DNA from 2 places in the Streptomyces sp. DSM 106670 genome. Region 1 is predicted to be linked to the other one. Evidence: riboswitches for the same ligand, from Rfam matches in the RefSeq annotation. Region 1 holds a riboswitch; the other holds the start of a gene.
What was found. A riboswitch is a leader RNA that binds a small molecule or an ion and turns the genes downstream of it on or off. The one in region 1 is predicted to bind glycine.

Region 1 (4,132 bases):
TCGTGGAGGGAGGAGTTCAGAAGCGACATCAGGGGGTCCCTTAAGGTCTCAGTTGCCGGAGAACGCGGTGTACTCGTCGGCGGAGAGCAGATCGGCCGGCTCCTCCGCGACGCGCACCTTGAACAGCCAGCCGCCCTCGAAGGGAGCGGAGTTCACCAGCGAGGGGTCGTCCACGACGTCCTGGTTGGCCGCCGTCACCTCACCGGTCACCGGCGAGTACAGATCGCTGACGGACTTGGTCGACTCCAGCTCGCCGCAGGTCTCACCCGCGGTCACCGTGTCACCGACCTCCGGGAGCTGGGCGTAGACGACGTCACCGAGCGCGTTGGCCGCGTACTCCGTGATGCCGATCGTGGCCACGCCGTCCTCGACGGCCGACAGCCACTCGTGCTCCTTGCTGTACCGCAGCTGCTGGGGGTTGCTCATGACCTGAATTCTCCTGTACGCGGGGGAGTGCTGATGAACGGTGGTCTTACGGTGTGAGACGGAGGTACGTCACTTCTGTGACGCCTGCGTGCGGTGAGAAGGCCCGGAAACTACTGGTTCTTCCGGGATATCACTTCTGGCGCTTGTAGAACGGCAGCGCGACGACCTCGTACGGCTCGTGCGTGCCCCGGATGTCCACGCCCACGCCCTCGGTGCCCGGGGCGGCGAAGGCCGCGTCCACGTAGGCCATGGCGATCGGCTTGCCCAGGGTCGGGGACGGGGCGCCGGAGGTGACCTCGCCGATCACCTTGCCGTCGGCCACGACCGGGAAGCCCGCGCGCGGGACCCGGCGGCCCTCGGCGACCAGGCCGACCAGCTTGCGCGGCGGGGCGGTCTCGGCGCGCTCGGCGGCGGCCTTCAGCGCCTCGCGGCCGACGAAGTCGCCCTCCTTCTCGAACTTCACGACCCGGCCGAGGCCCGCGTCGAACGGGGTCAGCGCGGTCGTCAGCTCGTGCCCGTACAGCGGCATGCCCGCCTCCAGGCGCAGCGTGTCCCGGCAGGAGAGGCCGCACGGGATCAGGCCGTGCGGCGCGCCGGCCTCGGTCAGCGCCCGCCACAGCTGCTCGGCGTGCTCGGGCGCGACGAACAGCTCGAAGCCGTCCTCGCCGGTGTAGCCGGTACGGGCGATGAGCGCCGGAACCCCGGCGACCGTGCCCGGCAGGCCCGCGTAGTACTTCAGCCCGTCCAGGTCGGCGTCGGTGACGGCCTTCATGATGGCGGGCGACTCCGGGCCCTGGACCGCGAGCAGCGCGTACGCGTCCCGGTCGTCGCGCACCTGGGCGTCGAAGCCGCCGACGCGCTCGGTCAGCGCGTCCAGCACGATCTGGGCGTTGCCCGCGTTGGCGACGACCATGTATTCCGTCTCGCCCAGGCGGTAGACGATCAGGTCGTCCACGATCCCGCCGTCCTCCTGGACGATCATCGTGTAGCGGGCCCGGCCGTTGCCGACGGTGGCGATGTTGCCCACCAGCGCGTAGCTCAGGAAGGCCGCGGCCTCGGGACCGGTGACGGTGATCTCGCCCATGTGCGACAGGTCGAAGAGCCCGGCGCGGGTGCGTACGGCGTTGTGCTCGTCGCGCTCACTGGCGTACCGCAGCGGCATGTCCCAGCCCGCGAAGTCGGTCATGGTGGCGCCGAGCGAGCGGTGCAGCGCGTCGAGGGCGGTAAGACGGGGGGCAGTGCTCATGGATACGGCTCCAGGGCATGACGACGTCAGGACGGAAAATCCTCCCCATCTGTCATCGGAACCTGAGAGGTTCGCCGATAGCCCCTGACGGGGTATGCCCCTGGGGGCGCCCCTGTTCACAGGGCTCGGCTTGCACCTTGGGTGGAGCCGCAGGGCGGCTCGCTTTTCAGATCTGCCTCATCCACGCGGTACGGGGCCTGAGAGATTCAAGGGAGGATCTTGCTCCTTCGGCGCCCGGCTCACACTGTGGCCGGAACTCTCCCGCGCGGATTCGAACGGCCGGTATGCAGTTGGCGGGGTCATCATCGCACGCATCGGGGGAGAGTGGGGGGCCCGGTCCCCACCCGGGGGAAGACGGCGAGGTCGGTTGTGCCGTATTGCCTTTTCTTTACACTTCAGGAGCAGGCGTGGGTGACCCGACGGCAGGGGGATGGGCGATGACGTTGCAGCGGTCGGTACCGACCGCGGGGGTCGCGCACGACGCGATGCCCGCACAACCCGGCGCACCCGTAAGAGAGCAGCTCACACGGGGTGCGCCGGTGGTACGTGACCTGCGCGGGCGTGCCCGCTGCGCCCCGTACTGCCTCGATTTCACCGCCGGTGACGTCGTGGTCGTCTCCGGGCTCCCCGGCAGCGGGAAGTCGACCCTCATCCGGCGGGCCGTGCGCGGCCGCGCCATCGACTCCCAGAACACCCGCGACAGCTGGGCCGCGGCCCTGCCCCGCTTACTTCCCTACGCCCTCTACCGCCCCCTGGTGCGCGCCGCGCACTACCTCGGCCTCTGGAACGCCCTGCGCTCCGGCGAATCCGTCGTCGTGCACGACTGCGGCACCCAGACCTGGGTACGCCGCTGGCTCGCCCGGCACGCGGTGAGCCGGGGCCACGCCCTTCATCTGATCCTGCTCGACGTGACGCCCGAGGTGGCCCGGCAGGGGCAGCGCGAGCGCGGCCGCGGGGTCTCCGGCTACGCCTTCGCCCGCCACCGGAACGCGGTGGCCCGGCTGCTCCGCGACACCGAGCAGGGGCTGCTGCCCGCCGGCTGTGCCTCCGCGGTGCTGCTGGACCGGCCGGCGGCGGGGGCGCTCGGACGGATCTCCTTCACGGAGGCCGAGGTCGCCGCGAGCCGCTGAAGGTTAGGGTGCTGGCCGGAGCACGACGGCCGCCGCGCGCGGCGGCCGAGGGTCGAGAGAGGGCACAGAGGCAGTGGACATTCCGGCACCCGCACCGGCGCACCCCCAGCAGGGGTGGCCCGCCAACGAGCTCGAAGAGGTGCTGACGGCCTCGCTCGGCGTCCCGGACGCGGGCGGCCGCCTCGTCGAGGTGCTCGGCCGCAGCTCCGTCTGGGTGCCGCTGCCGAGTGGCGGCAGTCCCGCCAGCGCGGACCTCGACCTGCCGATGATGGAGATCGACGGCGCCGCCTTCGTCCCCGTCTTCAGCTCCGAGGCCCAGTTCCTCAGCTGCGTCGGCAGCCATATGTCCTTCGCCGTCGCGCCCGCCCGCGACTTCGCCCGGGGCCTGCCCCCGCAGGTCGGCATCGCGGTGAACCCCGGCGGCGCGGTCGGCATACCGCTTCCGCCGCCCGCCGTCGCCGAGCTCTGCCGGGCCGGGCGCACCGCCCTGGACGGGCCCGCCACCGGCGGCCGGGTCAAGCTCTACGAACCGGACTGGCAGCACGACCCGGTCGACTTCCTCACCGCCGTGTCCGAGGAGTTCGAGGCCACCGGCGTGGTGAGCACCGCCCGCCGGTCGCTGGCCAGCATCGAGGGCGGCGACCCGGTCCTCTTCGTCGGCGTCGAGTTCGCCACCTGGGACGGGGCGGGCCAGAGCGCGCCCATGGACGCCATCGGCCGGGCGCTGGGCCGGGTCCAGGTGCCCTGGCCGGTCAACCTGGTCCTGCTGGACGTGGCCCAGGACCTCGTCGGCGACTGGATGCGGGAGAAAGTGCGCCCGTTCTACCGGCGCGAGGGCCACTGATCCACCGGTACGAGGCCCGACGGCGGCGACCGGACCGGGTGCCGCCGGACCGTGGCGTCAAGTCGGTGTCAGAAGTGGCGCATAAGCTGGTTTGATGGCGTGGTCGCTCCCGTGTGCCCGGGAGCGGTGGCGCGAACGCGATGGATCGACGAGGGGCGGGACCCAGGGTGAGTGCGTCAGGCACCGCGGCGGCCGGGAAGGTCGAGCACATGCTGCGCCAGGTGACCCCCGGGCGTTACGACACCTACGAGGCGCTGCTCGCCGCGGTCGCCGAGGGCCGGATCTGGATGCTGCTCTGGCACGGCACGGCGGGCTCGCCGGACGCCCAGTACGGCAACATGGAGATCGAGGGCCTGGGGTACGCGCCCTGCGTCACCTCCGCCCAGGAGCTCTCCGCCAGTGGCTGGAACCGTTCCCACGAGCTGGTCACCGGACGCGATATCGCCCGCGCCCTCTTCCCCGACCGCTGGGGCATCTGGCTCAACC
Region 2 (4,132 bases), 5.1 Mb from region 1:
CGCCGAACGCGGCCTACCTGGTGCCCCGCTTCTCGCTGTACCGGACCGTGAGCGACCAGGTGATGGAGCTGCTCGGGCGGCTGTCGCCCCTGGTGGAGCCGCTCAGCCTGGATGAGGCCTTCGTGGACCTGGAGGCCGGTGGCACGGCTGACGACACGGCGTCGGCCCGGGCGACGGGGGAGGGGCTGAGGGCGGCCATCCGGGCGGTGACCGGGCTCAGCGGATCGGTCGGACTGGCCGGTTCCAAGATGCTCGCCAAGATCGCCTCCGAGGAGGCCAAGCCCGACGGGCTGCTCGTCATCGAACCGGGCACCGAACGCGAGCTGCTCGCCCCGATGTCCGTCCGCATCCTGCCGGGGGTCGGCCCGGCCACCGGGGACCATCTCAGACGCGCGGGCATGACCACCGTCCACGACCTGGCCGAGGCGGGCGAGGCGGAGCTCGTACGGCTGGTCGGCAAGGCTCACGGCCACGGGCTCTACCGGATGGCGCTGGGGCTCGACGACCGGCCGGTGGTCGCCGAGCGGGACGCCAAGTCCGTATCGGTGGAGGACACCTTCGACGTGGACCTGCACGACCGGGTGCGGGTGCGTGCCGAGGTGGAGCGGCTGGCCGTCCGGTGCGTGGAACGGCTCCGCGCCGCCGACCGCTCGGGCCGCACGGTGGTGCTGAAGGTGCGCCGCTACGACTTCTCCACGCTGACCCGCTCCGAGACCCTCAGAGGCCCCACGGACGACCCCACGGTGGTCCGTGAGGCGGCGGGGCGGCTGCTGGAGTCGGTCGACACCACGGGAGGCGTACGGCTGCTCGGGGTCGGCGTCACGGGGCTCGCCGACTACACCCAGGAGGACCTGTTCGCCCAGGCCGCCGACGCCCGGGAGCTCGCGCAGCGGGCCGAGGAGCACCGGGCTCCGGCCGAGAAGGACGGCGGCGAGGAGACCGCCCCGGAGCCCGAGCCGGACAGCGCGGAACTGCTCGCCGCCCGGCGCTGGCCCGCCGGACACGATGTGCGCCACGAGGAGCACGGGCACGGCTGGGTGCAGGGCAGCGGCGTCGGCCGGGTCACCGTCCGGTTCGAGGAACCATGGAGCGCCCCCGGCCGGGTCCTCACGTTCCGCGTCGACGATCCGCGGCTGCGGCCCGCCGATCCGCTGCCGCTCGTCCGCGAGCCGGCCGACTACTCCTCCTGGCCGGCCAGCCTGCCGAAGTCCCGGTCGGACGCCGGATCCGCCGCGTCCTCAGGGGGCGGGGAGTCCAGCCCGTAATGCCGGTAGAGCTGCAGTTCCTGCTCGGGCGAGAGGTGCCGTCCGACGCCGAAGTCCGGCGCGCCCTTGATCAACGCGCGGTCGAACGGGACGCGGAGCGCGTCGTCGACGAACTCGCTCGGTTCCAGCGGGACGAAGGCGTCCCTGCTGAACAGGCCGGTACGGACGGCCGCCCACTCGGGCACGCCCGTCGCATCGTCGAGATAGACTTCATCCACCGTTCCGATCTTGGCGCCCTTGCGATCGAATGCCTTGCGGCCGATCAGGCGGCGCGGATCGATATCGGTCTCCACGGTGCCTCCCACTGGTCGCAACTGCTCAGGGTGGACCCGGTCGCTCCACCAGGACCACACAAGTGCAGATCCGTGGTGTCGGCCACTCGAGAGCTCCGGCACGAAGCCCGCTGGTAGGCTGGCAGTGGCTGCTGACCCCGTGCGGGAGAGTCCTCCGGTGCAGAATCCGGAGGCGCCGAAGGAGCAAATCCTCCCCGGAATCTCTCAGGCCCCCGTACCGCACGGTTGAGGTCACTCTGGAAAGCAGGGCGGTTCCGTGCGGGCGCAGGCCCAGGCGGATTCGACCCTCACCGACGGTGAAAGCCGGTACGCCTCCGGGCGGGCCGGTGAAGCTCTCAGGTTGAGATGACAGAGGGGGAGGCCGTTCGGGCACCCGCGCCGTGGTGCCCCTCGCAGGTCGTGACAGACCAGGAGGCCTCCACCATGACCCCCCGTCGCACTCCGCTCTCCCAGCTGGAGCAGGGCATTCCGTTCGAGCAGCGCCACATAGGGCCCGACGCCGGAGCCCAGGCGAAGATGCTCGCCCAGGTCGGCTACGGCTCCCTCGACGAGCTCACCGCCGCCGCGGTGCCCGACGTGATCAAGAGCGCGGAGGCCCTGAACCTTCCGTCGGCGCGCACCGAGGCGGAGGTGCTGGCAGAGCTGCGCTCGCTGGCCGACCGCAACCAGGTGCTGGCCCCGATGATCGGCCTCGGCTACTACGGCACCTTCACGCCGCCCGTCATCCTGCGCAACGTCATGGAGAACCCCGCGTGGTACACGGCCTACACGCCGTACCAGCCGGAGATCTCCCAGGGCCGACTCGAAGCCCTCCTGAACTTCCAGACGATGGTCGCCGAGCTGACCGGGCTGCCCACCTCCGGCGCCTCCCTGCTCGACGAGGGCACCGCGGCCGCCGAGGCGATGGCCCTGTCCCGGCGCGTCGGCAAGGTCAAGAAGGGCGTCTTCCTGGTCGACGCCGACACCCTGCCCCAGACCGTCGCGGTCATCGAGACCCGCGCCGAGCCCACCGGCGTCGAGGTCGTCGTCGCCGACCTGAGCGACGGCATCCCCGCCGGGATCGCCGAGCGCGGCGTCTTCGGCGTCCTGCTCCAGTACCCGGGCGCCTCCGGGGCCGTGCGCGCCATCGAACCCGTCATCGAGCAGGCCCACGAGCTCGGCGCGATCGTCACCGTCGCCGCCGACCTGCTGGCCCTCACGCTGCTCACCTCGCCCGGCGCGCTCGGCGCCGACATCGCGGTCGGCACCACCCAGCGCTTCGGCGTCCCGATGGGCTTCGGCGGCCCGCACGCCGGCTTCATGGCGGTCCGCGAGAAGTTCGCCCGCTCCCTGCCCGGCCGCCTCGTCGGCGTCTCCGTCGACGCCGACGGCAACAAGGCCTACCGCCTGGCCCTCCAGACCCGCGAGCAGCACATCCGCCGCGAGAAGGCCACCAGCAACATCTGTACCGCGCAGGTGCTGCTCGCCGTCATGGCCGGGATGTACGCGGTCTACCACGGCCCCGAGGGGCTGCGGACGATCGCCCGGCGCACCCACCGCTTCGCCGCGATCCTGGCCGACGGTCTGCGCACGGCCGGCGCCGAGGTCGTGCACGGCGCGTTCTTCGACACCCTGACCGTGCGCGTCCCCGGCAAGGCCGCGGACATCGTCGCGGACGCCCGGGAGCGCGGGGTCAACCTCCGCCTCGTCGACGCCGACCACGTCTCCGTCGCCTGCGACGAGACCACCACCCGTGCGCAGATCTCCGCCGTCTGGGCCGCCTTCGGCGCCGAGGGCGACATCGAGGCGCTGGACGCCACGGTCGCCGACGCGCTGCCGGAGGCGCTGCTGCGCTCGGACGATATCCTGACCCACCCGGTCTTCCACCAGCACCGGTCCGAGACCGCGATGCTGCGCTACCTGCGCAAGCTCGCCGACCGCGACTACGCGCTGGACCGCGGCATGATCCCGCTCGGCTCCTGCACCATGAAGCTGAACGCGACCGCCGAGATGGAGTCGATCACCTGGCCCGAGTTCGGCGCACTGCACCCCTTCGCCCCGGCCGAGCAGGCGCAGGGCTTCCTCACCCTCATCCGTGAGCTGGAGGAGCGCCTGGCCGAGGTCACCGGCTACGACGCCGTCTCCATCCAGCCCAACGCCGGTTCCCAGGGCGAGTTCGCGGGTCTGCTGGCCGTCCGTGCGTACCACCGGGCCAACGGCGACGACCAGCGCACCGTCTGTCTCATCCCGTCCTCCGCCCACGGCACCAACGCCGCCAGCGCCGTCATGGCGGGCATGAAGGTCGTCGTGGTGAAGACCGCCGACGACGGCGAGGTCGACATCGCGGACCTGCGCGCCAAGATCGAGCAGCACCGCGACGAACTGGCCGTGCTCATGATCACCTACCCGTCCACGCACGGGGTGTTCGAGGAGCACGTCGCCGACATCTGCGGCGAGGTGCACGACGCGGGCGGCCAGGTCTACGTCGACGGCGCCAACCTCAACGCGCTGGTCGGGCTCGCCAAGCCCGGCAAGTTCGGCGGCGACGTCTCGCACCTGAACCTGCACAAGACCTTCTGCATCCCGCACGGCGGC

Region 2: another riboswitch for glycine. It lies ahead of gcvP (aminomethyl-transferring glycine dehydrogenase); the one in region 1 lies ahead of gcvT (glycine cleavage system aminomethyltransferase GcvT).

What each region holds. Positions count from the first base shown of each region.
Region 1 is NZ_CM147704.1:6,035,432-6,039,563, forward strand. It holds gene glyA (serine hydroxymethyltransferase) at 1-29, opposite strand, end outside; gene gcvH (glycine cleavage system protein GcvH) at 49-426, opposite strand; gene gcvT (glycine cleavage system aminomethyltransferase GcvT) at 557-1,672, opposite strand; glycine riboswitch at 1,849-1,946, opposite strand; gene ACSMXR_RS26855 (AAA family ATPase) at 2,110-2,802, shown strand; gene ACSMXR_RS26860 (enhanced serine sensitivity protein SseB) at 2,876-3,646, shown strand; gene ACSMXR_RS26865 (enhanced serine sensitivity protein SseB C-terminal domain-containing protein) at 3,814-4,132, shown strand, end outside.
Region 2 is NZ_CM147704.1:938,231-942,362, reverse strand. It holds gene ACSMXR_RS03980 (DNA polymerase IV) at 1-1,265, shown strand, start outside; gene ACSMXR_RS03975 (PRC-barrel domain-containing protein) at 1,178-1,558, opposite strand; glycine riboswitch at 1,691-1,788, shown strand; gene gcvP (aminomethyl-transferring glycine dehydrogenase) at 1,982-4,132, shown strand, end outside.